3 regions of the Rossellomorea oryzaecorticis genome follow, and region 2 is predicted to be linked to each of the others. Evidence: riboswitches for the same ligand, from Rfam matches in the RefSeq annotation. Region 2 holds a riboswitch; each other region holds the start of a gene.

Region 1 (10,966 bases), on a different contig from region 2:
TCATAAAGGAATCAGTCTCCTGGCTGTGGAAAGGGATGCAGAGGGTTTTTCCAGGGGGCGGAAGCTTGAGAAAGTCGGACTTCACTGTCAGGATACTGCTGAACTTATTTTTGAAGACTGCATAGTGCCAAAACAAAATCTTATCGGTGAAGAGGGGAAAGGGTTCCACTATCTTATGAAGAAGCTGCAGCAGGAACGACTTGTGGTAGCTATTGCTGCCCAAGTTTCGTCTGAGCATATGTTTGCCCTTACCTTGGATTATATAAAAAGCCGGCAGGCATTTGGCAATTCAATCAGTCAATTTCAGCATATCCAATTCAAAATGGCGGATATGGCTGCCGATATCGAGATGGGAAGAGCTTTTCTGGACGGGCTGATTGCAGAACATATGAGAGGGATTGACGTGAACGCTAAAGTTTCCATGGCAAAATTGAAACTTACTGAAATGTCCAGAAGGATTGCAGCAGAATGCATGCAGCTCCACGGTGGATATGGATATATGGAAGAGTATGAAATTGCAAGAAGATACAGGGATGTTCCGGTTGCCAGTATTTATGCAGGAACAAATGAAATTATGAAGGTGATCATTGCGAAGAATTTAGGCCTTTAAAGGAGGATGTTTATGAGGGAAGCAGTTATTGTTGAGGGAATCAGGTCGGCTGTCGGAAGGAGAAACGGTGCATTAAAGAACATGAGACCGGATGATCTGGCAGGTGAAATCCTTAAAGGGTTAATGAAAAAATCCGGCATTGATCCTAAATATGTGGATGATGTCATTCTCGGTTGTGTCACCCAATCAGGAGAGCAGGCTGGTGACATTGCAAGAGTTGCAGCCTTGATAGCCGGGTTTCCTATCGAGGTGCCCGGCACAACCATCGACCGTCAATGCGGGTCAGGACAGCAATCTGTACATTTTGCTGCACAAGCTATCCTCTCCGGGGATATGGATATCGTCATTGCAGGCGGTGTGGAAAATATGTCGAAAGTGCCCATCGCATCCAACTATGGAAAAGCGGGTTTCAGTGAAAAATTAAAACAACAGCATGAAATCATTCACCAGGGACTATCTGCAGAACGAATAGCAGAAAAATACGCGTTCAGTCGAAAAGAACTCGACCGGTTTGCATACGAAAGTCATCAAAAAGCAATTAACGCCCAAAGTGAAAATCGTTTTAAAGATGAAATCATGCCGATTGAGGTGCAATCCGAGAAAGGAGATACGTTCTTTTTCCATAAAGATGAAGGGCCGAGGCAGGAGACTACAATTGATATCCTTTCAACATTGAAGCCCGCCTTCAAGGAAGACGGGATCATCCATGCTGGCAACTCGAGCCAAATAAGCGACGGAGCGGCAGCACTCCTGCTTATGAGTAAAGAAAAAGCAGATGAACTTGGCGTGAAAGCCAGATTCAAAGTCCACACCCGTGTCGTTACGGGTTCTGATCCCACTTTAATGTTGACCGGCCCCATACCGGCTACTAAGAAAGCTTTGGATAAATCAGGATTAACGTTAAGCGATATTGATGTATTTGAAGTGAATGAAGCATTCGCACCTGTTGCCCTTGCATGGTTGAAAGAGTTGAACGCCGACCCATCGAAGCTGAACCCGAATGGCGGTGCGATCGCCCTGGGTCATCCACTTGGTGCAAGTGGTGCACGCATCATGATTACGCTGATGCATGAGCTCGAAAGGACAGGTGGGCGCTTCGGCCTGCAGACAATGTGCGAAGGGCATGGAATGGCCAATGCCACGATTATTGAACGACTTGACTAATAGATAAGTATAAAATCCCAATTTTAAGAAAAGTGGACCGAATTGAGGTTCGCTTTTTTATTTAGCTGAACGGTCCATTCTTCTCTGAATGGGAAATTATACACATGGAAAGAATGAGACTATGAATAAAAAAATCAACGTAATGAAAAGTTTTTTTATGAAATTTTAGCATGAAAATTTATTTCGTATTATAATAGTTACGGTGAAAAAAGTTTTTTTAGCAAGGAAAGGAAGGATAATATGGCTAAACAACAAATTGGTGTTGTTGGTGTCGGAGTTATGGGGAAAAGCCTTGCTCTGAATTTTGAAAGCAGAGGATACTCAGTCGCCATTTATGATGTTACCGAGGAAAAAGTAAATGAAATCCTCGAAGAACATAGCGATAAACAATTGACAGGTACAAGCAGTGTAGAAGCTTTTACAGAGTCCCTGGAAAAGCCGAGAAAGATCGTAATGATGGTTCCGGCAGGTGAGATAACGGATAAAGCAATCGATTCCCTGCTGCCCCATCTGGATAAAGGAGATATTCTGATGGATGGCGGGAATACGTACTTTGAAGATACGATCCGCCGCAATAAAGCCCTTGATGAAAAAGGGATCAATTTCATCGGAGCGGGAGTTTCAGGCGGAGAGGAAGGAGCGCTTTACGGCCCTGCTATTATGCCAAGCGGACAGAAAGAGGCATATGACCTCTTTGAACCTTTCCTTACCGCCATTTCAGCAAAGTTAAATGGTGAAGCCTGCAGTACATATATCGGGCCGGATGGATCCGGACATTATGTAAAAATGGTTCATAACGGCATAGAATACAGCGATATGCAGCTTATTTGTGAAGCGTATTACTTAATGAAAAATGTTCTTGGCCTGGATGCACAAGAACTGCATGAGATCTTTAAAGAGTGGAATGAAGGAGAACTGGACAGCTACTTGATTGAGATAACGGCTGATATCTTCACCAAAATCGATGAAGAAACGGGTAAACCGCTGGTTGAGGTCATCCTTGACACCGCTGGCCAAAAGGGAACAGGTAAATGGACCAGTATTTCTGCACTGGACCTTGGCGTGCCTCTTTCAATCATTACGGAATCCGTATTCGCCCGCTTTATTTCAGCCATGAAAGAAGAACGGGTGAAGGCAAGCAAGATACTTAAAGGGCCGGAAAACAGCAAATTCAACGGTAACAAGGAAGAATTCATCGAGAAAATCCGAAAAGCCCTTTACCTAAGTAAGATTTGTTCGTATGCCCAAGGCTTTGCACAATTACAGTCAGCATCCAAGGAGTATAATTGGAACCTTAAGCCGGGGGAGATTGCCATGATCTTCAGAGGGGGATGTATCATCCGTGCAGGTTTCCTGCAGGAAATAAAGAAGGCTTATGACCGTGAGCCCGAATTAACAAACCTGCTGCTGGATCCTTATTTCAAGGAGATTGTGGAAAATTACCAGGAAGATGCGCGTGAAGTAGCAGCAACTGCCATTAAATTGGGGATTCCCGTCCCGGGACTCGCCAGTGCGATTGCTTATTTTGACAGCTATCGTGCGGAATCGCTTCCAGCTAATCTGCTGCAGGCTCAGCGAGATTACTTCGGGGCTCATACCTATCAGAGGGTTGATAAGGAAGGCACATTCCATACGGATTGGTTAAAAAAATAGTCCCATGACCATAAAAGCCGCGGTACAATCATGGTTGTACCGCGGCTTCTTTATGTTTATAGAAAAATCCCTGAAATTGTAAAATGGATATTTCCGTCCGTTTACTCTTCGCTTGAAGAATCATCTTTTGTATGGTGTTTCTTTTTTTCTTCCCGCTGTTCTTTCTTTAAGTCTTCAAGCGGGATCGGGTCTACATTTTGTTCACTTTCATGCTGGTCGAGAATGCCTTCTTCGTCTTTGTTCACTTGTTCGGGATGATCATTTGATCTCTTGTTCATGGTTTCATCTCCTTTGTTTTTTAAATCCGCTGTTGATTTCCGTGCAAGACTTCGCTTTCCGCGGGCGGCCGGTGAGCATCCCTTGACAATTGGGGTAACTGTCTAGCTGCAGGGCTTAGAGGCACTTGTCATAAGTCAAACCGGCCAAGAAGGCAAAGAACGCCTTCCAGGCCGATTCGCCTTATGCCACAAACCTCTATTCAAAGCCCTTCCGCTTTTCGGATAGGATTCTTCGTCTTGCACTCCAATCAACAGCTGGAAATACTTTAATAATAAGCTTGAACGGTGTCGTATAATGGTATGATAAACTTTACCCAACTGAATGAAGAAAAAACGTGATAAATAAAAAAGAACAAACCCGCTTTTGGGTTTGTTCTGATAGGATATTATATTTTAACGTCAACTTTGGCGTTTTTCTTCAGGTCTTCTACGTGTTGAACGAGTTTTTCCTGTTTCTTTTGCTGTTCGAGCTGCTGTTTGATTTGCGGCTTGACTTCCTCAAATTTTGGTGCTTTTTGATCTTTGCCTTGCTGGCTAGCGAACTGATCATAGAATTTCTTCATTTCATCTTCAGTCACTTCATCGACTTTTATTTCTTTTTCCACGTAGTTGGTGTATTTGATGTTTTCAGCAACCTGGGTTCTTAATTCTTTCATTGAGAAGCCAGCTTCTTTCATTGCCTTTTCAAATTCTTTTTCGTCCTTGTACTGCTTTTTAACCTGATCAAGCTGTTTGTCTATTTCTTCTTCACTTGCTTTGTACCCTTTCTTGTCAGCTTGCTGCATGAGAAGGGTTTGACCTACAAGACTGTCGATTGTTTGTTTCTTGATTTGTTTGGAAGCTTCTTTAGTGGTTGGGTCTTGTCCCATTTGCTGTAATTGCATTTGAGAGGAAGTAAGAATGTTATTGTAATCCTCACCCTTGAGTTCCTCGTCATTCACGACGGCAACGACCTTGTCTTTGTCCACTTTTTGTTTATCCATTTTCTTTTGCATTTCTTCCATTTGTTTGGCTTGCTCTTGTTGATCCTTGCTTTTTTCTTCGGTTTTTGGTTTATCCTCAGACTGCTTCGCTTTATCTCCATTCCCACAGGCAGCCAAAGCAATCGCCATAATTGTTATCAATAAAGCACTCATTAACTTCTTCATATTATTTTTCTCCTTTCAAAAGAGGGGATTTAAAAAAATCACTTAATGCGCATTTTATATGATTACTTAGTAAAAATAAACCTTTTTGTCTGATTTAATCACTTTGTAACAACCATGAAATACAAGATTTTGTTAGTTTTAACTGGCGCTTAAAGCTTTATTCAGCCGGTCATGAAAAAAAGAGGCTGCTTACGATGGGAGATCCCGTGTAAGCAGCCCGTCAAATATTGGGGACCAAAGAATACTGTCAAACAACCTTCTAATAGGATTATAGGATTTATAAGCAAGTTGCTCAAACGACAAATACTGATGTAATCTGGCTTTACCATACATATTAGCTCTCAATTCTGGGGTGTTCGTGCATTTTTAAAGAAAAAGATAATTATAAGCATATTTGATTTATACCTCATCTAAATTGAAAAAGAGTTCCGATTCCTTCTTGAAAAATCTATTCAATTAAATTATGATGATTAAGAACACAATACTTTGTGTTTTGATTAATTAAAATAACTATATATTGATTAATTCAATGAAATCTGTAAATACGGTGTCTATGAAGACTTAATAGGGAATCTGGTGTAAATCCAGAACTGTCCCCGCAACTGTAAGTGATGACGAACTAAGGAATGTCCACTATCTATATAAGATGGGAAGGCCTTATAGTAGGATGAAGCACGAGTCAGGAGACCTGCCGTATTTATCACGTACGATCTTCTTCGGGAATTGGGAGGATATGCGAGGATAGAATAATAGAGTTTATACATATGTCTGTTATTTCATATCATCGCTATATTCAGGGCCCGTCCAATAGAGGACGGGCCTTTTTATTTTCTCTTACGAAGGCGTATTGTACGGATGGATTAATCAGATACGGGAGGAAAGATTAACATGACTATGATCCAAACAGCAAAAACAACAACAGCCGAGAAACTCTGCCGCAAGCTGCAAGAAGAGTTCCCGCAGCTGGATTTGACAGATTTTCACGAGAAAATAAATGGACTTCTCCAGGTGAAAATGGGACTCTCGGATGATCAACTCTATCATCAATCAATCTTGTCGGCTGTTGAAAGGATATCTGATGAAGCACCGGACTGGACGTATGCGGCTGCTTATCTTTATTTAGAAAAACTCTATCTTGCCAGCAGCCGGTCAAGAGGGCTGGATCCCGCAAAACCTTATCGTTCGTTTTTTGACTTGATTCAAGAGCTTATCGATCAAAAACTATACGACCCCCGCCTGCTGGAGGCGTACAGCCGGGATGAGATCAAGCAGCTGGAGTCATTATTGGATCCCTCGAAAGACAAGCTGTTTACCTATATCGGCATTGTTACCCTTGCAGAGCGTTACTTGACGAAATCTCATGACGGAAGGGTTTACGAACTTCCCCAAGAGAGATTTATGATTATTGCCATGACCCTTTTGATGGATGAGGCTAAAGGAAAGCGGTTTTCACTGATAAAAGAGGCGTATTGGGCACTTTCCAATCTGTATATGACCGTCGCCACACCTACTTTGGCAAATGCGGGTAAAAGTTACGGTCAGCTTTCCAGCTGTTTCATTGATACGGTGGAGGATGATTTGAGAAGTATCTTTGACAGTAACACGGATGTGTCGACTCTCAGTAAAAATGGAGGGGGTCTTGGCATCTACTTAGGGAAAGTCCGCAGCAGGGGCAGTGATATCAAAGGATTTAAAGGTGTGAGCTCGGGAGTCATTCCCTGGATGAAGCAGCTTAACAATACTGCCGTTTCAGTCGATCAGCTCGGTCAGCGCCAGGGAGCGATTGCCGTCTATCTCGATGTGTGGCACAAGGACATTCATTCTTTCCTCGACGTTCGGTTGAACAATGGAGATGAGCGGCAGCGTACACATGATTTGTTTACCGGCGTCTGCCTGCCGGATCTATTTATGGAAGCTGTGGAAAACCGTGACGAATGGCATCTCTTCGACCCCCATGAGGTAAGGAGTGTCATGGGGTTCAGTCTGGAAGACTACTATGATGAAAGAAAAGGGGAAGGGTCTTTCAGGGAGAAGTACATGGAATGTGTGGAGCATTCGGGACTGTCTAAAAGAACAGTTCCTGCAATTGACATTTTTAAGCGGATCATGATTTCCCAGCTGGAAACAGGCACACCTTTCATGTTCTACCGTGATTCCGTTAACCGCCAGAATGCCAATAACCATAAAGGGATGATATACTGCAGCAATCTCTGTACCGAGATCACCCAGAATATGAGCCCTTCTTATATAGAGGAAGAAAGGGTAGAAGACGGAAGGATCATTACATATAAACATCCCGGTGATTATGTTGTATGTAATCTTGCATCCCTTTCACTGGCTAAAGTTGTCAGGGACAATGTGCTGGCAAGAACCATCAAGACAGCCGTAAGGCTCCTTGATAATGTCATCGACCTTAATGAAATCCCGGTGCTGCAAGCACAGTTGACTAACAAGCGTTACAGAGGGATAGGCCTTGGGACGTTTGGCTGGCATCATTTATTAGCCATAAAGGGAATTCGCTGGGAAAGCGATGAAGCAGCGTCTTACTGTGATTCCCTCTATGAAGAGATTGCTTATCACACGATTGAGGCAAGCATCGACCTTGCCAAGGAAAAAGGCGCATATCCTTACTTCCCGGGTTCAGAGTGGGAGAATGGCCTTTATTTTGATAAAAGGGGCTATTGTGATACTCATTGGGACTCATTAAGGAAGAAAGCAGCTGCAACCGGAGTGCGCAACGGGTACCTTATGGCAGTGGCGCCTAACTCGTCCACTTCACTGATCGCCGGATCCACCGCGAGTATAGATCCTTTATTCAGACAGCTCTATTCTGAAGAGAAAAAGGATTATAAAATCCCGGTGACAGCACCGGACCTTTCAGCCGAAACGAAATGGTATTACAAAACGGCTTATTATATTGATCAGCATTGGAGTATAAAACAAAACAGCAAAAGACAGAGGCATATCGACCAGAGTATCTCATTCAATCTCTATGTAAGAAACGACATCAAAGCGAAAGACCTTTTGCTCCTTCATCTTGATGCCTGGAAATCGGGATTGAAGACTACTTATTATGTAAGATCCACATCAGGCTCTGTTCTTGAAGAATGTGAAAGCTGCCACAGTTAAAAAAGGAGGATTTGAAAATGACCATACTGAAAAAAAGAGAACTGCTTGATTCGGAGTCGCCAAATAAATCTACCTCCATCATTAATGGGCGGAGCTCAAATGTCTTAAACTGGGATGATGTGCGATTTTCATGGGCATATCCAAAATATAAAAGAATGCTGGGGAACTTCTGGACTCCCTTTGAAATTAATATGAGCAAGGATATCAATCAATTCGAAACACTCTCACTGAAAGAACAGGATACTTTTCTTAAAGTCATCGGTTTATTGGCGCTCCTTGATAGTGTGCAGACTGACTATGCCGGAAAAGTAGCCGACTTCTTGACGGATTCCAGTTTGAATGCGCTGATGATCATCCTTGCACAGCAGGAAGTCATTCATAATCATTCATACAGTTATGTGCTCTCGAGTATAGTGCCAAAGCAGAAACAGGACGAAGTATTCAATTACTGGAAAACGGAGCCAGTCCTAAAGGAGAGGAACGCGTTCGTTGTGAATGGATATAAGGATTTTGCTAAAGCACCAACTATTGAGAATCTGTTAAAATCGATCATTTATGATGTCATCTTGGAAGGGTTGTTTTTTTACAGCGGGTTTGCGTTCTTTTATAACCTTGCCAGAAATCAAAAAATGGTTGCCACGAGTACGATGATCAATTATATCAATCGTGATGAACAGCTTCATGTCGGCTTGTTCGAAAAGATCTTCAAAGAAATACTGGTGGAATATCCATCTTATCAAACGGGTGAATTGATGGAATTTGGCCGGAAGACATTCTTGAAAGCTGCGAATTTGGAAATCGAATGGGCCCGGGAAATCATCGGGGATGAAATTGACGGGCTGCTGATGACCGAACTTGAGAGCTATATAAAATTCATGGCCAACAAGAGGGCGAAGCAGCTCGGATTTGAACCCCCTTTTGAAGGATATCAGACGAATCCATTAAAGTGGATCATAGCATACCAGGAAGTGGACCTCGGTAAAACGGATTTCTTTGAGCAGAAATCCAGGCAGTATACAAAAACCACCGATGTGAATGGATTTGATGACTTGTAAAGCACGTTAGTAAACTTTTTCCATTCAGCTCTCTCTATTAAGTTTAAGCATCTCTTTAACGGGAATATAGAAACTACAGTAAAGAGAGGAGAGATTTAACAAATGGCAAATCAATCTACAGACAAAATGGAAAACAAAGTAGACAACACATTGTCACGTATGTCAGAAGATAAAAAAGAGGATATTCTATCAAACTTTGACCACTTCAAAGAATACTTAGGCAGTAAAGTGTCACTTGCGGACAAGCTGGGGATGAATGAGGAACAGCAGGCGAAAGCTGCCCAGAAAGTCGGGGATTATCTTGCTGCTCATGAAGAACCTAAAAACAGGGAAGAAAAGCTTCTCTATGAATTGTGGAAAGCAGGCAATGAAGACGAGCAGCATATGCTTTCCCATATGCTTGTGAAACTTGTACATTCCGAATCTTAAACATAAAAAAGGCGCTTCTCAGTTGAAGCGCCTTGATTTATGGGTGAAATATAATGTCCTCGAGAACTCGGGCAGGATGCTTCCAGAATGAATTCAATCCTGAATCATGACCGTTTCATCGAGTTCAATGGCTACATTCCCTTTGACAGCCCGTGAAATCATACAAGACTGCTCTGCTTTAACCGCTAATTTTGTTGCGGCAGCCAGTTCTTTTTCCGTACACCCTTTGGATAGGACAAGTATCGGGCGATGAATGATTTTCTTATAGGTGATGACACCTTTTTCAACCTTCACGATTCCTTCAGATTCCATCGTTAAAGAGGCTTTCGGTATCCTGCTTCTTTCAAGCATCGCTGCCAACGTGATGATATAGCAGGTTGCTGCCGCACCAAGAAGCATCTCATCAGGATTTGTGCCTGTTCCGGGACCATCCATTTCAGGAGGGATGGAGATTTCAGTGTTAAGGGTGGTGGAGGTCAGTGTCCCGACGTCATTTCTCAGGCCCGGCCAATCTGTCTTGATGTAGAAAGAATGAATATTCATTTGACCTTACTCCTTTTTAATCTATTATAAGACAAGGATACTCTACTGCATGGAGATTCAACAAGAAAAACGGACTCCATTTTCATGAGGAGTACGTTATAAGCTGGTCCTGACGTTCCAGAGCTCAGGGAAGAATTGATGATCAAGGACCTTCTTCAGATAACTTACCCCGCTTGAGCCGCCGGTCCCTTTTTTATGGCCTATTATTCGTTCCACTGTTTTCATATGACGGAATCGCCACTGCTGCAGCCAATCTTCCAAGTCGATCAATTTTTCCGCCAGTTCATATAAATCCCAATATTTATCAGTGCTGCGGTATACTTCCGTCCAGGCTGCCAATACAGAATCATTCTCTTTATATGGTTTAGTAAAGTCCCTATGTAAAACATCTTCATTAATAGGGAAGCCTGCTTTTGAAAGAGCGTGTATGGATACATCGTACAACGAAGGGGATTTGTATGCTTCTTGCAGATGTGTTAATAATCCAGGATCTTTTTCATAAATCTTTAGCACATGAGGAGTTTTATACCCCAAGGCAAATTCAATCATCCGATACTGATAGGATTGAAATCCTGAAGCCTGTCCCAAGTCATCCCTGAATTGAATGTATTCAGAAGGGGTGAGGGTCGACAATACATCCCACGCATGGATGATCTGCGACTGTATTTTCGATACGCGGGACAGCATTTTGAATGCTGGAGAAAGTTCACCTGCTTCAATGGATGCGATGCTTGTTTTCAGTTCATGCAGGATCAACTTCATCCATAATTCACTGACCTGATGAATGATAATGAACAGCATTTCATCATGGTGGCCGGATAATCGCTTCTGGCTGGATAGCAATGTGTCCAGGTGCAGGTAATCTCCATAGGTCATGTTATTGATGAAATCGGTATGAACACCTTCATTTCCTACAGAATTCGTTTGTTCTTCCTTCTTTGACACGGTCATCTTCCT
Region 2 (10,966 bases):
TATAATAACTGTCTTAATCTCGTGGATTACAAAGGAGCCTTGGATCCTGTTCATTCCTTTTTTAGCCGTGTTTTCAGGTGTCTTGTTAAAATATAACCCCGTTATAAAGATAGGGAGATTGTTTCTGAAGAAAGCTCCAGCTGAGTACCGCCAGGAAGATGCCGCGCAGCAGCGATTCAATGCAGGGATTGCATCGGTTTGTCTGGGGGCGGCCCTTATCAGCAGCAGTGCCGGATGGGTGACAGGATACTATCTGTTTTCAGGTATGGTCCTGGCCGCGGCTGCCGTTGCGCTTGCAGGATTCTGTATAGGATGTTTCGTCCGCTACCAATGGCAGCGGTTCCGGTATAAATTGAGAACCGCAAAATGATATACTGTATATTAAATGGCCGGCCCTCTGAGTTTTGAGGGCCGGCCATTCTATTATGAAATATTGGTGAAGATAAAAGAAAGGATGATGCCAAGAGCAGAAACGAACCCGACAATCGGTCCTCCTTCTTCAAATGCTTCCGGCAGCATGGTAGAAGAGACCATCGCGAGTAACCCGCCGGCACCGAATGCACCGATGATATATTCCGTGCTCTCAGGTGCACCCTCCAAAAACACGTATCCCAAGAGAGCGCTCAGTGATGAAACGATCACAACACTCCCCCATAATACCAATATCTTCTTCGTGCTGTAGCTGTCGAGCTTCAACCCGATGCTGCTGGACAATGCTTCGGGGAAATTGCTGATAAAAATGGCGATGATGAACACCCATTGAACCGACTGGCCGCCAAGGAAGCTGATCCCGATAATAATCGATTCCGGGATGGCATCCATCAGTGTCCCTATGTAAATGGCCAGTCCTGAGTGACCGTGCGGATTCTTCTGTGAACGTTTCCGCTGGCTGCCGCCTTTTTTATTGATCCATAATTCGAATAATGTAAAAACAGCCGCACCTGCCAGGAACATGATCGTAATATGCAGGATATTGGCATTCCCACCAGCTTCACTAAGCAAATCGAAGGTAGCTGATCCAATGATTAGTCCAGTTCCGAAAGCCATGATAAAGGCTGTGATTTTCTTGGGAATTTTAAAATGGATCCCCAATAGGGCTCCCAGAAATAACGATAAACTTGCCACTCCTCCCCAAAGTGCCGCCTGCGCCACATCCATTCCCCCTTGCTGAGTTTTTTCTGCTCCAAATTGATTACTTGTATCATTCCCTATTATCACTTCCCTTTAAACAAGGGAGAAAAATGTATAAGAAATGAGATTGGGGAAATAGTAAGAGGGATGATTCAAAGTGAAATTCAAGGAGGAAACATCATGAAGAAATACATCGTCTTAACGTTAATGGGTGTCATGTTCGCAGGTGCGGCAGCAGGCTGCGGGACCAACAATGATAATATGAACGAGCAGGGCATGAACACTAATTATGACAATGGAGCTCTTGAAAGAGTCGGATATGACCAGAACAGACCAAGGGATTACATGAACGTGAATGATAATAATATGGGTAATACAGTAAATGAAGATTACTCACTTTCAAAAGAAGCTGCAAACAATGTAGCGGACTTGAAAGATGTGGACAGAGCATATGTCATCACAACGGCACGCAACGCGTATGTTGCAGTCACGTTGACGAATGGTGACAAAGGAAACATCAGTAAGGACCTCGAAGACAAGATTGCCGGAAAAGTAAGAAAGGCAGATGCCGGACTGGATAATGTCTACGTATCAGCCAATCCTGATTTTGTTGATCGAATGAAGGGATATGGCGATAAGTTTCAAAATGGAAAACCGATTAAAGGGCTTGGGGAAGAATTAAGCACTACATTCCGCAGAGTATTCCCTGACCGCCAGTAAAAATGACTAAAAAGCCGTCGAGTCGAGACTCGGCGGCTTTTTTAGTCATTTTTCAGGTGGTCAGTGTCTGAACGATTCGGTATACTATTTAGCATACCGAAATAATTAAAGGGGGAGATTCTTTGGCTCAGGCAGCCTTGAAATCAGTACATAAACAAAATGCTACGATATACGGAATTTTATTTGCCATCAGTTCGGGGCATTTTATCAATGATACCTTGCAGTCGGTCGTACCGGCCATGTTCCCGATCATAGAGAAGTCCCTTCAGTTAAGCTATACGCAAATCGGATGGATTGCGTTCTCTTTGAATATGACGTCCTCACTGCTGCAGCCTGTATTTGGTTATTATGCTGATAAGAAATCAAGACCCTATTTACTGCCATTAGGCATGTTTTCCAGTTTGATTGGGCTTGTCGGCTTTGCTTTATCCGGGCATTTCTTGTGGATCATCCTTTCTGTGTTGTTCATCGGCTTTGGTTCCGCGATCTTTCATCCTGAAGGTTCGAGGGTGGCCTATATGGCTGCCGGCCAGAGGAGAGGGCTTGCTCAATCGATTTATCAGGTCGGCGGGAATACGGGACAGTCACTCGCACCCATCATTACAGCCTTTATCTTCGTTCCTTTCGGACAAAAAGGGGCACTGTGGTTCTCGATTGCAGCGATTTTCGGGATTCTCGTTTTATTAAGGGTATCTAAATGGTATTCTGAACGGGTAAAGGAGACTGAATCCATTCAAATTCGCTCGAAGAAAGTTACTCCTTCCAAGCCGTCGCCACTTCACAACAAGATCAAATGGGCGATGGTGCTGGTCGTATTCCTTGTGTTTGCCCGTTCCTGGTATGGTGCAGGTCTGTCCAATTATTATCAATTTTATTTAATAGAAGATTACGGGTTATCCATCAAGAAGGCGCAGGCCTATATTTTCGCTTTCATGTTTGCCGGTGTACTCGGTACGTTCCTTGGAGGCCCGTTAGCTGACAGATTCGGCAAACGGAATATCATTTTCTTTTCGATGCTTGGCGCAGCACCGTTGACACTGGCGCTTCCGTATCTGCCGCTTGAGGTCGTTTTTCCCGTTATTTTCTGCATAGGATTCATTATTTCCTCAAGCTTCAGCGTCATCGTGGTGTATGCTCAGGAGCTGCTGCCTAAAAAGATCGGAATGGTTTCAGGGCTCACGGTCGGCTTTGCATTCGGGATGGGTGCAGTAGGGGCTGTTCTCTTCGGGGGATTAGCGGATCTTTATTCGATAAGGTTCGTTATGATTTTGTGCAGTTTCCTGCCGCTCCTCGGAATGCTGACATTCCTGCTGCCGACGGATGAGATGGTCCGGAAGTTGAATCATTGATCTGTAAATGTTGGTATTTTCGAAATATACTTTTTACTTTTTGCGAAGAATAGACACTATACACATAGAAGAAAAAAAGATATATTAATTCAATACACGTGTAATGAGCGGATTGTTGCTATTACAAAATGAATGGGAGGAATCTGAATAATGTCTTCGCTGAAACCCGGAACGGTTGAAGAACTATATGTCGACCAGGAAGTCCCATACGGCTTCTTTTTAACCAATGATGAGGAGGACCGCGTGCTGCTCCATCATTCAGAAATCACAGATGAAATTCAAGAAGGGGATACTGTCAAAGTATTCCTTTATCACGACAAGGATGTCAGACTGACGTCGACCATGCGCATCCCGAAAGTACAGGTGGGAGCATACGGATGGGCGGAAGTAGTGGATAAACGGGAAGACTTGGGAGTGTTCGTTAATATCGGACTGCCTAAGGATATTCTGGTATCCGCAGACGACCTTCCAAAGTTTCTTTCCCTGTGGCCTGAACCCGGCGATCAACTTTTCTTGTCATTGAACCGCGACAAGCAGGACCGTCTGTACGGGAAGCTTGCCACAGAGAATATTATTGAACAAGTATCGAGAAGAGCTTCAAGGGAAATGCTGAATGCAAAAGTACAGGGGAGGGTATACCGACTGTTGAAAGTGGGTACATTCTTTTTGTCCGAGCAGGGATATCGCTGTTTTGTCCATGAAAATGAACGGAAGCAAGAGCCGAGACTCGGGGAGCTTGTTGAGGGAAGAGTCATCGACGTGAAGGATGACGGAAACCTGAATGCCTCTTTCCTTCCATTAAAACAGGAAAAGATGCAAGATGATGCCGAAGTGATCCTCTCTTACCTTGAGCAGCGCAATGGCGCCATTCCGTTCTGGGACAAAAGCCAGCCGGATGAAATCAAGGAACGCTTCAATATGAGCAAAGCTTCCTTTAAACGGGCGATTGGAAAGCTGATGAAGGAAAACAAGGTTTATCAAGAAGAAGGCTGGACGTACTTGAAAAAATAAAATAAAGACTGAAGAAGAGCGGAGATTGGTTCCGCCCTTCTTTTTTTATATGCAATTAACGCATGCGTTCCTCCAGTATCTATATGTTAGAATGGAGTGGAGGAGGGATTTAATGGAAAATGCATTTGATTATACATTAGAAAAGGCTGGACTTGATGATCTTGATACTGTTTTATACTTACTTAAAGATGCCTCAAAATGGCTGAAAACCCAAGGTCTTCAGCAGTGGGATTATTATTTGACGGATATGGAAGGGAATCTTAAAGAAATCTCTGATTCGATTAAGAAGGGCTCAACTTATTTACTACTTATAGAAAATAGGGCAGTGGGAACTTTGACGTTGGAAAATTCGCCGAATGAATGGGATTGTGAGTTGTGGGGATCTGATGCAGATGAAGACGTGTGTATGTATTTACATCGCTTAGTGGTGGATCGTGAGTGGAGAGGGAAAGGATTGGGTGACATCTGTTTAGATTGGGCTGAATCTTACTGTCAGGAAAATGGATATGAAAAGATAAGGTTTGATTGTCTGCACAGCAATAAAGGACTGAATCAATATTATCAGAGAAGATTTTCATTGAAGGAGACCGTCCATATCCACGGGGTGCACAACAAGTACGAAAAGATAGTTGCAGAACCGAGAAAATCTGGCGATTGATGGCTTTTCTTGGTGGAGGATTTCCCCGGTTCCTTATTCTTAAGTTATACAAAAGGTATCATTCTATTCATCGCGGGCTAAACATCATCATTCATTTTGTTTTCTTTCCTCGCCATGTTCAGCATTTTTGTCATTCACTTTGTCTTCATCCGGGTAAGGATCGAAGTAATTGACAGCTTTGCCGGGACCTTCAAAACCTACTACCTGTTCCTTGTCCGATTGATTTTTTTTCATCATGCAAAACCCCTTTCCTTCTTAGTATTTGAGAAAGGGGATTTTGTCATCCGGGATTATTGCTGCCAGTGGCGGTCGATGAATTCATCCCTGCCTGATACTTCACGGTCCTTTTTATATTCATCAGGATTTTTCTTGTAAAATTTTTGATGATATTCTTCGGCACGATAAAAAGGTGCGGCCGGAAGAATCTTTGTGACGATTGGCTTTTGGTATTTTCCGCTTTCGGCCATTTTCTGTTTGGAAGCCTGGGCTTCTTCTTTTTGTTTATCATTGTGATAAAAGACAGCCGTGCGATACTGATTCCCGCGATCATGGAACTGTCCTCCATCGTCTGTCGGATCGATCTGCGGCCAATAAAGGTCCAATAATTCCTGATAAGAAAATAAGGAAGGGTCAAATGTGATCTGGACTACTTCATAATGTCCAGAATCCCCTTTTTTTACGTCTTCATAAGAAGGGTTATCGACATGGCCGCCTGAATAACCAGATTCGACTTCTATAATGCCGGGTAATTCATCAAATGGTTTAACCATGCACCAGAAACATCCTCCGGCAAACGTGGCATGTTGAATTTCTTTCGTCATTCCAAGAACCTCCCGCAGCTTTTTGCTGCTGTAATGTGGTAAAGAAAGTTAAGATTGAACAAATTTTATCACTTCGCATGAGGGTTTGACAATCAAAAAGATGCATCTGTGAAGCAAAAAGATATTTACCGGACGGGGATGCTCCTGTATAATTCATTTGAACGGAAAATTACATAGTTGAATGTTTGGGTGAAGCGGAATAGAATCATATTCCATTGCTTCTTAAAAGGGAAGTTGGTGCAATTCCAACGCGGTCCCGCCACTGTGAATGGGAGCAAACTGCAGGAACCACTGTATGAAAATACGGGAAGGTGCAGCAAGCAATGACCATGAGCCAGGAGACCTGCCTGACATCTTAATGACACTGGTACTACGCGGATAGGAAGGTGTAACGTGCATACTTGGATTCAACCTGTTTTTTATATGCATTTTACACAGCATCCCCATACCGGCCGGGGATGTTTTTTTATTTGGAAAGAGTGAAAGCGGTTTTTATTATGACAGAAAGTAGGAGAGAACAATGAAAAGAATCAGTCTATTATTAATGTTAATGCTGTCTGTGTTATTTACGGCTGCCTGCGGGAGCGAGCCTGGTAATCAAAACAGCGGACAGGGTACCGAAGAGAAAGCTGCCGAAGAATCGGTTTCGGTAAAAGACGCCTTAGGGGCTGAAATTACGCTTGAATCAAGACCGGAGAAAATTGTTACGTTAATCCCGAGTAATACGGAAATACTATTCGAACTCGGACTGGGTGAAGAAGTGGTCGGGGTGACCGATTTTGATAACTACCCTGAGGAAGCGGCCGAGAAGGAGAAGATCGGCGGAATTGAATTCAATGTGGAGAAAATCATCAGCCTGGATCCCGATCTGGTGCTTGCGCATGAATCCACGGCGGTAAGCGCAAAAGAAGGACTGGATCAACTGCGTGACGCCGGGATCACTGTCTATGTGGTACGTGATACACAGAAAATCAACGAAGTATATACCATCATTGAGAACATCGGGAAATTGACAAGAACGAAAGGCGATGCAGATAAGCTGGTTGCTTCCATGAAGAAAGACCTTGATGAATTAAAATCAAAGGCCGGGGAAATCAAAGAGAAGAAGAAGGTATATGTAGAGGTGGCGCCGGCACCGGATATTTATTCTACCGGGAATAATACATTCATCAATGAAATGCTTGAACTAATCAATGCGGAAAATGCCATGAAAGATCAGGAAGGCTGGATAGCAGTGAACCAGGAAGAAGTCATTTCCGCAAATCCTGATGTCATCATCACGACGTACGGTGATCATGAACAAGTAGTGAGCCGTGACGGTTGGCAGGATGTAAATGCAGTGAAAAACGAACAGGTTTATGATGTCAACACGGACCTCGTTACGCGTACCGGCCCGAGATTGGTTGAAGGAGTAGAGGAAATTGCCAAGTCTGTTTATCCGGAGATTTTCAAAGAATAATATATGGGTTGTTTATCTGATTGCGCTGGCCATCCTCATCCTGGCGCTTTTAGCGGGGATATCAATCGGGACTTTAAAGGTTCCGATCATAGATATCATCAAGATCATCAGTGCCGAATGGCTGCCGGGTGTCCCTCTTGGGGGTGTCGATCCCATGCATTCAAATATTGTATTTTCCATTCGTTTACCGCGTGTACTGCTAGCTTTACTTGTGGGAGGCTCGCTGGCTATTGCCGGGGCCTCCTTTCAAGGGCTGCTGCGGAATCCACTCGCTGATCCGTATACCCTTGGAATGTCCTCAGGTGCATCGGTGGGAGCGGTCGTCACCCTCTTTTTTAATATAAGCCTACCGTTTCTCGGTTTATTCACGCTGCCTGTACTCAGTATCATAGGATCATTGTTCACTGTATTCCTCGTATTGGGGTTCGCAAGGAAGGTCGACCGAACGATGAAGGTGGAAACGATCATACTGACAGGAATCATCTTCAGCTCATTTCTCGGCTCTGTCATTTCCCTCATGATCGCTTTATCAGGGGAAGAGCTGAGGCAGATCATCGGTTGGCTGCTCGGCAGTGTATCAATGAGAGGCTGGGATTATATTTTTATTGTCCTGCCATTTTTTATTCTGGGAACGTTGATTTTGATGTTCAATGCAAAAGAATTGAACGGGATGAGCTTCGGTGAAGAACAGGCCCGTCATATAGGGATTTCCGTTCAGAAGAGAAAATACTTGATTCTGATTGCGGGAAGCACATTGACAGGTGCGGCCGTTGCCGTTTCAGGGACGATCGGATTTGTCGGACTGGTGATCCCTCACTTTATCAGGAGGATCATTGGATACGATCATTCGCATGTGCTGCCGCTCTCCATCATTATTGGCGGGGCATTCCTCGTGGTGGCCGATCTCGTGTCCCGAATGATTATCAGTCCATCCGAATTGCCGATCGGAGTGATCACTGCTTTGATCGGGGCACCGATTTTTGCTTATATTCTGATCAAGAAGAAGGGGGGATAACATGCTTGAAGTCCATCAGATTTCCGTTGGGTATGAGGATGCATCCGTTGTGGAAAACATTGATTTTCATGTAGGCACAGGTGAGTTTTTCGGTATCCTTGGGCCGAATGGCAGCGGGAAAACGACTCTTTTGAAGGCTTTGTCGGGCATCCTTCCTCATACTGCAGGGACCATTCGATTGAACGGGAAACCGTTGAATCATTATTCATCCAAGGAGCTGGCGAAACTTGTAGCCGTGCTTCCCCAGATTACCTCGCACTCCTTTTCCTACAGGGTGAAGGAGACGGTCATGCTGGGTCGTTATCCTCATCAAAATGGGTTATTTAAGTCGGTTTCCCCCCAAGATGAAGAAATCGTTCAGCAGGCATTGAGGCAAACCGGGGTCGAAGCCCTTCAGGACCGGAGGCTGGACGAGCTTTCCGGAGGGGAGAAGCAAAGGGTGTATCTCGCACAGGCGCTTGCACAGGAACCAAAAGTCATCCTGCTCGATGAACCGACCAATCATTTGGATCTTTCCTATCAAAAGAATTTGCTGGAATTATTGAAAAAACAAACAAAAGACCAGGGATTGACCGTAATCTCGATTTTCCATGATTTGAACCTGGCAAGCCTTTATTGCGACCGCCTCATCATGCTGAATAAGGGTGAAACGAAAATAGTCGATCATCCGGAAGAAGTATTAAAGGAAGAACATATAAGGGAAGTATACGCTACAGAAGTACATAAGCAAGCCCATCCACAGGTGGCCAAACCGCAGATTGTCATCCTTCCCGAAGACAATCCGGCAGCGGAAGCAGCTCAGCCGGGGGAGGCTTTCTTGCATGTTACACCTGAAATGATCACCTATCGGTCGCCAGTCCATATGAAGTGTATGTCTTCAGGCGTGACCGGATCCGGATTTGGATGGTATAAAAATGTGGTGAACAGATACGTGTCACCACATTATGATTGCACCGATTACAGAGAAGATATGATGAATTTTCTAGTGGGAAACGATCTCGATCCATCTTTTACAGTGGGAATGATGACGGCGGTGAATCTCGAAGATGTGGCATATGACTCGTATTTGATGGAAGGACATTCGATCTTTGTCGTCGTGACAGCAGGCGTCGGAAATGCAGTGGATGTGACTGCAGTACATGAGTATCCCCAAGAGCTGAGGCCGGGTACGATCAATACATGGGTTTTCGTAAACGGCAGGCTTTCGGATGAAGCCTTTATCGAGGCGCTGGTCATTTCCACCGAAGCGAAAGTAAAAGCGATGCAGGAGCAGAATGTCGTTGACCACCGAACAGGCACCCTTGCCACGGGAACACCGACGGACAGCATCCTGATCGCATCGACCCACCAGGGGACATCCTACCCCTTTGCCGGCAGCGTGACACCGCTTGGACGGCTGATTGGAAAAGGCGTATTCGAAACGACGAAGAAAGCTATTGAATCGTACAGGAAAAGATCGCGCAAATCATGAAAATGTGCGAATTGTGGGCTGGATCTCTATTTAAGGATAGGGGCCCGGCTTTTTTAGTGGCCAGTGGTTTAATCTTTTTTTGTAAGGGTAATACCTTTTAGGACCAATTAAACGGACTTTCTAAAAGGCGGGGACCATTTTATCCTAGGCTGGAAGCACGAAATTTTAGAGATATATCCTGCCAGTTATGGTAGTATGAACTATATATTCTTGTCCCTTTGGTAATTCATGCATGCTGCTCCATAACCTGAGTATTGAGTTACCGGGGAATGTAGAGTAAAATCTTTCAATAGCTTGCTGCCATTTCATTTAACAAAGAAGGTGGAACAATGGAATCAAGACTCGACCGTAAAAAAACGAAGAAAAAAAGAGGCAGAAAAATAATATTAGTGCTATTATTGATCATTTTTTGTTTAGTGGGTTATTCTGCGTTTCAATTTTATAGAGGCTATCAAATGGCCGATGGTGAACAAAATATGAAGGACTATAAATTCAATGGTGTTAAAGACGAAAACGGAAAGATAAATGTATTGCTGTTGGGCGTTGACAGCAGGGGCGAGGAGAAATCCCGTACAGATACCATGATGCTCGCTCAAGTCGATCCTAAGACCAATGAAACGAAACTGGTTTCATTTATGCGTGATATTTATGTGGAGATCCCGGGATACCAGAATTATAAGTTGAACACAGCGTTCTATCTCGGAGGCCCTGAATTGCTGCGCAAAACGATAAAGCATAACTTTGATATCGACATCCAGTATTATATGATGGTCGATTTCAAAGGATTTGAACAATCCGTAGATATTCTTGCCCCTGAAGGGATTGAAATGGATGTAGAGAAAGCGATGTCTGAAAACATCGGAGTTTCGCTTCAGCCAGGGGTGCAGAAGCTGCACGGGAAAGAGTTATTGGGATACGCAAGATTCCGTCATGATGCAGAAGGTGACTTTGGACGGGTTGAGAGACAGCAAAAAGTCATCACCGCACTTAAAGAAGAGGTACTCAGCGTCGGCGGTGTCACGAAGCTGCCGAAACTTGCCGGTTCCATCCAGCCTTACATTCAGACGAATATGAGCAAACTCGATCAAATATCGCTGGTCAAAGATGTCTTGTTAAGTAACAAGGATGAAATCGACAAGCTGACAATCCCGGTCGAGGGCTCCTATGATTTCGGAAGCTACGAGGGAGTCGGATCAGTCATCGAATTGGACTTTGATCAAAACATCCAGGCATTGAAGGATTTCCTGAATGGAAAGAGCTCCGATGAAGTGACGGAATAATAATTGAAAAATGGTTAAGAATGCACATCGGACGTTTTTGTCTGATGTGCA
Region 3 (10,966 bases), on a different contig from region 2:
CTGAAGATCCTTGCGGTATCTTCTGAAGAAAGGCTGGAAGGACTGGATGAAGTTCCAACCTGGACGGAAGAAGGAGTGGACATGGTCTTCCCTCACTGGAGAGGCATCATGGGCCCTGGGGATATGACTGAAGAAGAAATCGCTTATTGGGATGAAAAAATCGGTGAAATGGTCAAAACGGATGAATGGAAGAAGATGCTTGAAAACAATGACTGGGATGATTTTTACAAAGACAGCAAAGAAACAAAGGAATTCATGAAGGAGCAGGAAAAATTATATTCAGACCTTGTGGAAAGTTCCGGGCTGAAAAATTAATCTGACGGACGGGTGGGAGACTGATGAGAGTCTCCCGCCGGTCTACTGTCATAGAGGAGGTTGAAATGCATGAGAGCAATCAAACTCGGGATGCCCATTTTTTTAATTCTATTAAGCTTCTTTTTTTTAATAGCATCCATCAATTTGCCAAAGGCCAATCTCGGGAATCCAAACGGGCCGCTCTATTTTCCGGTCGGATTAAGTGTATTCATGCTGGTATTCAGCGTGGTTTACTTATTTCAAGAGTGGAAGAATCTTGATGTTCATAATGAAGATATCAAACTTCTGCTGAAAGGGAGAACACCGAAATTGATTGCCCTGACTGTTTTATACGGAGCTGTTTATGCGTTCATGTTTGAACGGATCGGGTTCTTATTTTCTACTATTTTATTTTTGGGTGCTTTGTTATTTACGGTCAACGGTAAAAAATATGTTGTTAATGTGATAGTGGCTGTCAGCTTTTCTTTTCTATCATGGTATGCATTCAGCATTTTATTAGGAGTCAGTCTTCCATAGGAGGTGCACTAGATGGATTTTAGCAATTTTATGCAGGGGTTAACAACTGCGTTGGAACCAATAAATATTATGTGGGTTGTCATCGGAGGATTCCTGGGAACGATCGTCGGGATGCTCCCCGGCCTGGGACCGGCAACAGCCGTAGCCGTATTGATCCCGATTACATTTGGCATGGAGCCCGTCAGTGCAATCATCCTGATGGCTGCCATCTATTACGGGGCGATGTACGGGGGATCAAGGAGTTCGATTCTATTAAATACGCCGGGTGACGGTTCTGCGATTGCCGCAACTTTCGACGGTTATCCAATGGCTCAGAAGGGTCAGGCAGGACAGGCCATGGCCATATCGGCAGTCGCCTCTTTCATCGGGGGAATGATGGCCGTCATCGGGTTTATCTTCCTTGCCGAGCCGCTTGCAAGCTTTGCATTGAAATTCGGCCCGGCTGAATACTTTTTATTAATGCTGCTGACTCTTTCGGCGATTGTTGCCCTGTCAGTAGGAAAAATGGTGAAGGGGTTCATTGCCATGTTTCTTGGGCTGATGCTAAGTACGGTGGGCATTGATACGCAAAGCGGAGTCTATCGCTTCACTTTCGGGAGTTCACATTTAAGTGAAGGGATCGATTTTCTAATCGTGATCATCGGCGTATATGCAGTAGGGGAAGTCCTTTACAATTATTTGACGATCGATCAGGAGAAAAGAGAGAAAAAGAAAGTCGGGAAGATCTGGTTTACGAAAAAGCAGTGGAAACGTTCACTGTGGCCGATTCTCAGAAGCGGTCCGCTTGGATTTGTAATCGGTGTCCTTCCGGGAGCCGGGGGATCGATCGCATCGATGATCAGTTACTCGACAGAGAAGCAAATCTCCAAAAAACCTGAAGAATTCGGGAAAGGTGCAGTAGAAGGGCTTGCAGCTCCTGAATCTGCCAATAATGCGGCTTCTGTCGGTGCGATGATCCCGTTATTGACGATGGGGATACCGGGCTCGGGCACCACCGCTGTCATGCTCGGAGCACTTGTCATGCTGGGTATGAAGCCGGGACCTCTTTTGTTTGAAAATGATCCCAATACGGTTTGGACACTGATCAATAGTATGTTCATCGGGAATATAGCACTTGTGATTATTAATATTTTACTTGTCGGGCTGTTAGTGAAGATTTTGGATACACCTGCAAAAGTGTTGTATCCGGTCATTGTGATCCTTGCTTTTATCGGAACCTACACGCTCAGTTACAGTGCAGTGGATTTCTTCCTGCTGTTAGTTTTCGGAGTATTCGGTTTATTCCTGAAGGTCATGGATTTTCCGATTGCACCGCTTGTACTGGCATTGATTGTCGGGGCGGATATGGAACAGAATTTCAGGATGGCCGTGCTTTCGTCAAATGGAAGCCTCGGTATCTTCTTTGAAACGCCGATTGCCATCGGATTAGCTGTACTGACGCTGTTATCACTGTTTTATCCATTGCTGATCAAAGCGCTCAAAAAGAAAGGGAAGAATCCTATCGACCCTATCTCAAAAGACATGTAATGAAGAGGAGGAAAATTGATGCCTAAGGTTAAATCGTATGATGTAGTTGTTGTCGGAGCGGGGAACGCGGCCTTGTGTGCGGCCATTTCAGCCCGCGAAGAAGGGGCGGAGGTACTGGTCCTCGAAAAAGGTCCTGAACATAAGAGAGGCGGAAATTCATTTTTCACCGATGGGGCGATCAGAGTGGCCTATCATGATTTCGCCGATATCCGAAAGGTTGTAACGGATCTCTCTGATGAAGAGGCAGATTCGATCGTCATGCCCGATTACAATGAGGAAGATTATTATGATGATATCATGCGCGTAACAGAGGGAAAGAGCCAGCCGGAGCTTGCCAGACAACTGGTGGACCGATCGTTTGAAACGCTCGTTTGGATGAAGGGGCATGGAGTGAAATTTGAACTCAATTATGATAATCAATCATATGAAAAGGATGGCAAGCGTCATTTCTGGGGCGGTCTTCCTGTCAAGACGGAAAACAAAGGAATCGGTTTGATGAAGCAGCTTTTTTCACGTGCAGGTGAACTGGGGATCGATATTTGGTATGAGGCTGCTGCAGTGGAACTTGTAAAAGAAGGCGGAAAGATAAGCGGTGTGGTAGTACAGAAAGACGATGAACGACTTAGAGTAGATTCCTCCGGGGTCATTCTTGCATGCGGGAGTTTTGAAGCGAATAAAAAAATGCGGAGTGAACATATCGGAGAAGAATGGGAAGCGGCAATCGTCCGTGGAACCGAATATAACACCGGCGACGGAATAACAATGGCGGTTGCTGCCGGGGCAGAGACATTCGGGGAATATTCCGGATGCCATTCAATCGGAACGGATTATCAAGCACCGAAAGTCGGTGATTTCAACAAGCCAGGTGACATCTTCAAGAAACATTCCTATCCTCTCAGCATCATGTTGAATAAAGATGGAAAACGATTTGTAGATGAAGGGGCGGACTTCCGGAATTATACGTACGCCAAATACGGAAGGGAAATCCTGAAACAACCGGATCACGTCGCCTATCAGATTTACGACTCCCAAGTCCGGCCGCTGCTGAGGAAGGAATATGATCTTGAGGAAGCGACTTGTTATAAGGGTGAAACCCTGGAGGAGCTTGTTAATCAGCTTTCCGTCGATAAGGAGCAATTCCTGAAGACGATTGAGGAGTATAATGGAGCCGTTCAAGACGGGGAATACAATCCTACGGAGAAAGACGGCAAAAAAACAACGGGGCTTACTCCTGATAAGACGAACTGGGCGTTGAAGGTCGAGAAGGGTCCATTCTATGCTTTCCCGGTTACGTGCGGGATTACATTTTCTTTCGGCGGGCTGCGTGTCAATCCATCAGGAGAAGTGTTAAAGACGGATGATGAACCATTATCCGGCCTGTTCGCTGCAGGAGAAATGGTCGGCGGGATTTTTTATCACAATTACCCTGGGGGATCCGGGTTGATGTCTGGGGCAGTTTATGGAAAAGCAGCCGGCTCTTCGGCTGCCCGGTATGCCCTCGGTAATAAGCGGGATTCTACGATCATTCACTGATACCGATTGATAAAAGGAAAAAGTCACCCCATTGCCGGTGGCTTTTTCCTTTGAATGAAAGATGGGAGTAATCGTCATGAAAAAACAACTGTTACTGGTTATCACTTTCCTATTATATATTTTATTTTTTCTCCCTTTTTTTGATTGGGATGAAACATGGAAGGCTATCGCTGCACTCATCATCATTCAAATCCTCTGGATCGGCAAAGTCTTTCCGCTTGCGTTCAGCTCGCTGCTGCTCATACTGCTGATTTCGTTTCATTTTTTCAGTTATGAACAGACTTTGAGTTATTTCAGCTCGGGTATCGTTTGGCTCTTGTTTTCCACATTCATTATCTCAGCTGCATTCATCAAAACGGGTCTGGCAAGCAGGGTATCGCTCTTTATGTTAAAGATGTCGGGAGGATCGGGCAAAGCATTGATCTTCATCTCGTTTTTGCTCATGATCGTCCTGTCTGTACTGATACCGTCGAATGTAGGGAAAGGCAGCCTGTTATCATCTGTACTGGACAGCCTGCTGAAAAGTCTGCGCAAATTAGGGGATGTCCATTATCTGGGCAAGTCACTGTTTATCGGGGTAGCGTATCTAGCTGCCATTTCAGGGGCATTTGTTGCGACAGGGGCAAGTTCCACAATCTACGCTTTCGGGATCCTGAGCGATGTTTCGAGCGATTTGAATTATATAAAATGGTTCCTGACTTTTGGAATACCGGTGCTGCTTTTTATCGTGATACTGTGGGGGATATTCTTACTAATTTTTCCACCTGAGAAGATTGACCGAAAGCTGTTATTAGCATTGATCGAAGAAAGAATCAGTGAGCTTGGGCCCGTGAGCATCAACGAAAAAAAGATCATGTGTATAATCGGTGGAACCTTGATCCTGTGGATTGCACAGCCTCTGCATGGTTATTCCATTCCTCAGATCGGCCTGCTGGGCGCATGTATAACCTTGATCCCTTTTGCAGGAGTATGGAAATGGGAAGAAGCAAGGAAATCGATTGATTGGGATCTGATGCTCTTTTTCGCCTCTACTTTAATGGTATCCGGGATGCTGATCCATACAGGCACGATTGAATGGATGGCAGAAGGTTTGGACTCACTGCTGACAGGCCGCCAATCCTGGGTGATCATTCTCTTTCTCATTTTATGCACCAGTATCATTCGTATCGTCTTTGTCAATATCCTGGGGTTTTTGACCATCATGCTCCCCCTCAGCATTACGATTGGACATACAATCCCGGATTTATCACCCATGCAAATTGCCATGCCCGTGTTTCTGGCATGCGTCCCGGGCTTCTTTCTTGTCACCCAGTCCCCGGTCCATCTGATCAGCTACTCTTACGGTTATTTTACTGACAAGGATTTAATGCGGGCAGGATTTTGGTCATCCGCCGCCTGGATAGCCGTCATTATCTGCTCGGTGTTCTTTTACTGGTAAGAGAATTTCTTTTTTGCAAGGGAGGGGGAGGGAATGCCTGGTCTAATGAAAATCAGAACGATCATTAGAAGTGTTTTTATTTTGAATTCATGTACGGTTTTTTAATATTTTGATGAAACTAAAGGGGATTTCTGTGTGGAAATGTGAAAAGAGGGCTGTAAAGGATGGATAGGGGAGAGTTATCTATTGATTGAGTTGGTGAAGTGATACGGTGTGGGGTGTTTATAATCCGTTTTCAGGATTTATGATCCATTCTGAAAATATATGATCCGTTTTCCGGAAATATGATCCATTTCAGAAATATATGATCCATTTTCACATTTTATGAGCTAATAAGAATCATTCTAAAATATCTGTCCATGTTCATCATCACCACCTAAAAAGATACCGCAGGTTAACCAAATGCGGCTCACGGCTAACCTGCGGAAAACAAACTCCTAATAACCCTAAATGGATATTTTATTTTGTTTTAATTACCCCAGCCCTCTTACTTATTTAATCAACGCCCGATTCTTCCGATGTTCCTTTCTCAGAACAGCGGTGGTGAACAATCTTATTTCCTCTTCCGTTTCCGGGATCACTTTCGGCACCGGCTTCGGATTCCCGTCTTCATCCACCGCGACCATGGTGAGGAATGACTCTGTCGTCAAGGTTTTGATACCGGTCAATAGATTCGCAGAGAAGACTTTTACATATACCTCCATCGAAGTCCTTCCGGTGGAAGTCACAATCGCCTCGAGGCTGAGTGCGTCCCCGACAGTTGCGGATGACAGGAAATCGACCGAATCGATCGAAGCCGTGACCACGGCCGAGCTCGAATGCTTCATGGCTGACAGCGCAGCGATTTCATCGATAAATGCCAATACCTTTCCGCCGAAGATGGTCTGCATATGGTTCGTATCAGGCGGCAATACCAATTTTGTCTGGATCGTACGTGAATGATCAACTGGATAAGCTTGTTCCATCATTTTCAACTCCCTGTCCGTTTTGAATTAAAAAATGCATCTCCCATTATAAGAAGATGCAGCTATTCCAATCGGACGATCATGATCCAATGAGATCTTGTATGTCGTTCCATCTGGCGCAACACCCTCCTATCTCCCGTAGGAACTATGTGTTCTTCCCGATTGGCAGGTCTCCTGGCTCAGCTTCGCCGATTTCTTATCCCTTCCCGCTTCGAAAAGAAACAGTGGGCCTATATAAAAAATCTCAGCTTTACAGTGGCGGGACCGCGCTGGATTTCCACCAGCTTCCCTTTTAAGAAGAGAATGGACTCTCATCCCCTTCACCAACGGGCAATAATGAAATTGTGAACGCTATTATTCTATCATATTCGACATACCGGAATCTCTGATTCTGTCGATAAATTGAAGGAATTTAATAAATTCCCATTTTTATGAAACCTTCAGGGCAGCTGCCCCGTAGATAGTCATATAACCTATTAAAACGCGGTATCTTCCGCAGAAAAATAAACAGGGGGTAGGTAAGAATGGGTTCATTGACTGTCATTGGTATTATGATGTTCCTTATTCCGGTATTGATCGTAGCGGCCATTGTGGGGATCGGGTATTATTTCTGGATGCGATTCCGCTACCGCACGGCCAAGTCAAACCAGGCATTGATCATCACAGGACCGAAACTCGGGGATCCTGAAAAAGAAACAAATATTTTCACCGATCAGGAAGGGCGTTCTATGAAGATCATCAGGGGTGGAGGATATCGTCTGAGACGGTTCCAGACAAGTACGCCTGTCAATCTGACATCTTTCCAATTGAAATTGTCGACTCCGCGTGTGTACACGAACGGCGGGGTGCCGATCGTGGCGGATGCGGTCGCGATGGTCAAAGTGGCAGATACGTTGAACGGGATTGCCAACTATGCGGAGCAGTTCCTTGGCAAAAATCAAAAAGAGATCGAAGATGAAATCATTGAGGTATTAGGAAGTAATCTTCGTGCCATTTTATCAAAAATGACCGTTGAGGATATCAACAGCAACCGGGAGAAGTTTAACGCCGACGTCTCGGAGATCGCGCAGAAACAGCTGGATCTTATGGGCTTCAAAATTACTTCCCTCGGTTTGACGGATATCCGTGATGCTGATGAAGAAAATGGATACTTGAAGAACCTGGGACGCCCTCGTATTGCGGAGGTCCGCAAGCAGGCTGAGATTGCCGAGGCCAATACTGAGCGAGAAACACGTATTCACCGTGCCCAGACGGATCAGGAAGCGAAGGAAGAAGAGTATAAGCGACAAATCTCCATTGCTGAATCCAAGAAGGAAAAAGACATCAAGGATGCGGCATTCAAAGAAGAAACAGAACGTGCCCGCGCGAAATCAGAACAATCCTATGAGCTGGAAAAAGCAAAGCTTTCCAAAGAGGTAAAAGAAGAAGAATTGACGCTTCAGTTCCTTGAGCGCGAGCGAGCGGTCAAACTTGAAGCGGAAGAATCTAAAGTCCGCCAGACTAAAGCGGACGCCGAATATTATGAAACGACCCGTAAAGCGGAAGCTGAAGCCCGCAAAGCGGAAATCGACGGGGAAGCGAAAGCGAAGATCCGCCGTGAAGAAGGATCTGCCGAAGCAGATGTCATCAGACAGCGCGGTAAAGCAGAAGCAGAATCACGTAAACTGCTTGCTGAAGCAATGGAAAAACACGGTGACGTCATCATAACGGAAAAACTGATCGAAATGCTGCCAGTCTTTGCAGAGAAGATTGCACAGCCGTTGAACAACATCGATTCTGTTAAAATCATTGATTCCGGAAACGGGCAGGGTGTCCCGTCATTCGGCAGGAGCATCACGAAAACGATGCTCGATATGCAAGAACCTTTGAAAGAAATGACCGGGATCGATGTGGGTCAATTACTCCGTTCGTATGCGGACAGAAAACCTGAAAAACCATACCAACCCGTCATTTCCCAAACAGGGGAAAAAGAAAGTGCGGCAGCACAGAACACGGATGAAGAAGACAGGGAAGAAGTGCAAAATCAGGAAAAAGAATCACAGGAAGTGAAGTAAGAAAATGGGAGGCTGGGACAAAAGTGTTTTAGTCTAAGTAAAACCCGAACTAATTTGCACAAGATGACGCAAATTAGTTCGGGTTTTTAATTTGTTCAAAGTTGTATTTAGAGGTTAGCCCTTTCTAGCGGTTGATTGGAGTGCAAGACGAAGACTCCTGCGGGAAGAGTAGCTTATGTGAGACCCCGCAGGCTTGCCGAGGGAGGCTCACGGGCTACCCGCGGAAAGCGTAGTCTTGCACGGAAATCAATAGCGGTAAAAGAACCTATACTGATTTTTTTCGACTTTGTATGGTAGGTTATTAGTTTTATCTGTTTATAGAAGTATAACCTTGAATAAATAAAGGGATTGTCATCTACATTATATTTACAAGTTTAATACAAAGCTTGAACAAAACAGAAGGAGTGAAATGAATGAAGAAAATTTTCTCGATTTTTGTGACTGCCATTCTCATGCTGACATTTACTGGAGGCGCGTTTGCTGCCGGGAATGATGCGATGGTGCGCATCATCCATGCTTCACCAGATGCACCTGCTGTAGATGTTTATGTGGACGGTAAAGCAGTCGTTGAAGGAGCCGAGTTCAAAGCTGCGACAGAATACATGAACCTGCCTGCAGGGGAACATAAGGTAGAGATCTATGCGGCCGGAACAATGGGCAGCGAAGATCCAGTCATTTCCCAGTCCCTTACTGTTGAAGAAGGGATGGCTTACACAGTTGCTGCTGCCAACACAGTGGATAACCTGTAACTCGTTGTTGCGCAGGACTCAATGGAAGTCACAGAAGGAATGACGAAAGTTCGTGTCGGCCACCTTTCACCTGATGCACCTGCAGTTGATGTGGGACCGATCGTCGGAGACGCATTATTCAGCGGGGCTGAGTTCAAAGCCATTACAGATTACAAGGAACTTGATCCAGGTACGTATGACCTTGAAATCAGAACACCTGAGGGAGAACAGGTACTTGATCTTTCTGGAACCATGCTGGAAAAAAAATACGGTATACAGCTTATTTGCCATCAATACAGCTGATTCTTTGGAAGTCCTTGTACTGAAAGACTACACCCTGATGCCTGGAAGCATGCCTGAAACAGGAATGGGAGGAGCTGCTGAAGAATCTTCTTCTACTGCGCTTCCGATCGTCCTTGCCTCTGCAGTATTGGGCGGAGCTGCGCTGGTATTCGCTGTACGCAGGAAACTTGTAAAATAATGAAACCTCTATTATTCATCCTTTTGACGGCTCTTCTGGCAGCTTGTTCTGCCGAAGAGCCTCAACTGTCAAAAGGAACTAAAGAAACAGAAGTATATGCCGAACAACCAGTCCAGCAGGCCGTAATTGCGGCCGGCAATAAAGGGACGATTGCCCCCGCCCATGAGCAATCAGGCATTACACCATCCTCACTTTCCATCCCTGCCATTGACCTCGAAGCACCGGTGAAAGATTTCGGTCTCGATGAAAATGGGAATATGGAACTGCCTGAAAACGGGAAAGATGTGGCGTGGTTTGAACCGGGTGTACAGCCCGGCGAAGCAGGGAACGCCGTGTTGGCCGGTCACGTGGATAATGAAAAAGCACCGGCTGTCTTCTTCAAATTGAAGGAATTGGAAAAAGGCGATGAAATCCATCTTTATGATGAAGATGGAAAGCATCTCACATTTGTGGTAAAAGACAAAATCGCCTATCAAAAAGATGACGCGCCGCTCAGGAAAATCTTCGGGCCAAGCGATAAACGGATGCTCAATCTTATTACATGCACCGGTTATTTTGACCGGGATATCCACAATTATGTTGAAAGACTTGTCGTCTACACAGAACTCGCCGAACAGCAGAATGAATCATAAAGAGCTTTGTTCCAAGGTCCGCTTGGGAGGGAGCTCTTTCTGTGTTTTTTCCAAAATAATCCTTTACACCTTCGTTATTTCAATTACTATTAGAGTAGGGAGTTTTCTGGAAAAAAGATGTAGACGGAGGTAATTATGAAACTGAAAATCATTCATACAAATGATCTGCACAGTCATTTTGAAGCTTTCTCTAAGGCTGTATCACTGATCAAGCAGTTCAAGGACGACAATACATTGATCCTCGATGGAGGGGACTTCGCAGATTTTAAAAGCATCGAACTGCAGGGGACAATGGGGATGGCTGCACTTGAGCTCCTGGATTATACCGGTTATGATGCGTTGACAATCGGGAATAATGAGATGTTCAACGGAATCGACACACTTGAACATATGGCGTCGAACAGCCCGGTACCTTTCATCAGTAATAATCTCTTGAAAAGCTGCCGGACAAAGATCGATGGCGTAGTATCCAGCACCCTTCTCGAGAAGAAAGGTTTACGCATCCTCATCACAGGATCATCACCTGACATGGACGTGTTCAGTGATGGATTGGGTGTACATATGACCGACTATAATAATGCGATTAAAGCTGAAGTGGCGAAGCATGCGGGGAACTATGACCTGTGCATACTCCTCAATCACCTGGGGACGTTTGCGGATGATGAGCTTGTGACGGAATTGGAGGGTGTAGACATCATATTATCCGCCCACGATCATAAACTTTATCCTCAGGCAAAAGTGGTGAACGGAACAATCATGAATAGTGCGGGCTGCTAT

What was found. A riboswitch is a leader RNA that binds a small molecule or an ion and turns the genes downstream of it on or off. The one in region 2 is predicted to bind cobalamin.
Region 1: it holds a riboswitch for cobalamin, as region 2 does, so the genes downstream of both, ACKA06_RS21405 (ribonucleoside-diphosphate reductase subunit alpha) here and ACKA06_RS17100 (ABC transporter substrate-binding protein) in region 2, are expected to answer to the same signal.
Region 3: it holds a riboswitch for cobalamin, as region 2 does, so the genes downstream of both, ACKA06_RS16575 (acyl-CoA thioesterase) here and ACKA06_RS17100 (ABC transporter substrate-binding protein) in region 2, are expected to answer to the same signal.

What each region holds. Positions count from the first base shown of each region.
Region 1 is NZ_JBJOSA010000037.1:1,545-12,510, forward strand. Features, by position in the region: gene ACKA06_RS21380 (acyl-CoA dehydrogenase family protein) at 1-610, shown strand, start outside; gene ACKA06_RS21385 (thiolase family protein) at 623-1,774, shown strand; gene gndA (NADP-dependent phosphogluconate dehydrogenase) at 2,015-3,427, shown strand; gene ACKA06_RS21395 (hypothetical protein) at 3,529-3,705, opposite strand; gene ACKA06_RS21400 (SurA N-terminal domain-containing protein) at 4,092-4,853, opposite strand; cobalamin riboswitch at 5,382-5,563, shown strand; gene ACKA06_RS21405 (ribonucleoside-diphosphate reductase subunit alpha) at 5,748-7,982, shown strand; gene ACKA06_RS21410 (ribonucleotide-diphosphate reductase subunit beta) at 8,000-9,037, shown strand; gene ACKA06_RS21415 (DUF3243 domain-containing protein) at 9,140-9,466, shown strand; gene ACKA06_RS21420 (OsmC family protein) at 9,560-10,009, opposite strand; gene kynA (tryptophan 2,3-dioxygenase) at 10,106-10,954, opposite strand.
Region 2 is NZ_JBJOSA010000018.1:27,439-38,404, reverse strand. Features, by position in the region: gene ACKA06_RS17140 (DUF4395 domain-containing protein) at 1-370, shown strand, start outside; gene ACKA06_RS17135 (ZIP family metal transporter) at 424-1,158, opposite strand; gene ACKA06_RS17130 (YhcN/YlaJ family sporulation lipoprotein) at 1,312-1,851, shown strand; gene ACKA06_RS17125 (MFS transporter) at 1,989-3,200, shown strand; gene ACKA06_RS17120 (CvfB family protein) at 3,351-4,211, shown strand; gene ACKA06_RS17115 (GNAT family N-acetyltransferase) at 4,324-4,869, shown strand; gene ACKA06_RS17110 (hypothetical protein) at 4,957-5,103, opposite strand; gene msrA (peptide-methionine (S)-S-oxide reductase MsrA) at 5,160-5,690, opposite strand; cobalamin riboswitch at 5,861-6,055, shown strand; gene ACKA06_RS17100 (ABC transporter substrate-binding protein) at 6,211-7,149, shown strand; gene ACKA06_RS17095 (FecCD family ABC transporter permease) at 7,112-8,164, shown strand; gene ACKA06_RS17090 (heme ABC transporter ATP-binding protein) at 8,166-9,635, shown strand; gene ACKA06_RS17085 (LCP family protein) at 9,965-10,915, shown strand.
Region 3 is NZ_JBJOSA010000017.1:3,373-14,338, forward strand. Features, by position in the region: gene ACKA06_RS16550 (tripartite tricarboxylate transporter substrate binding protein) at 1-315, shown strand, start outside; gene ACKA06_RS16555 (tripartite tricarboxylate transporter TctB family protein) at 385-831, shown strand; gene ACKA06_RS16560 (tripartite tricarboxylate transporter permease) at 844-2,358, shown strand; gene tcuA (FAD-dependent tricarballylate dehydrogenase TcuA) at 2,377-3,891, shown strand; gene ACKA06_RS16570 (SLC13 family permease) at 3,968-5,329, shown strand; gene ACKA06_RS16575 (acyl-CoA thioesterase) at 5,821-6,294, opposite strand; cobalamin riboswitch at 6,442-6,637, opposite strand; gene ACKA06_RS16580 (flotillin family protein) at 6,819-8,348, shown strand; gene ACKA06_RS16585 (DUF4397 domain-containing protein) at 8,762-9,097, shown strand; gene ACKA06_RS16590 (DUF4397 domain-containing protein) at 9,137-9,379, shown strand; gene ACKA06_RS16595 (hypothetical protein) at 9,312-9,557, shown strand; gene ACKA06_RS16600 (class F sortase) at 9,557-10,189, shown strand; gene ACKA06_RS16605 (bifunctional metallophosphatase/5'-nucleotidase) at 10,325-10,966, shown strand, end outside.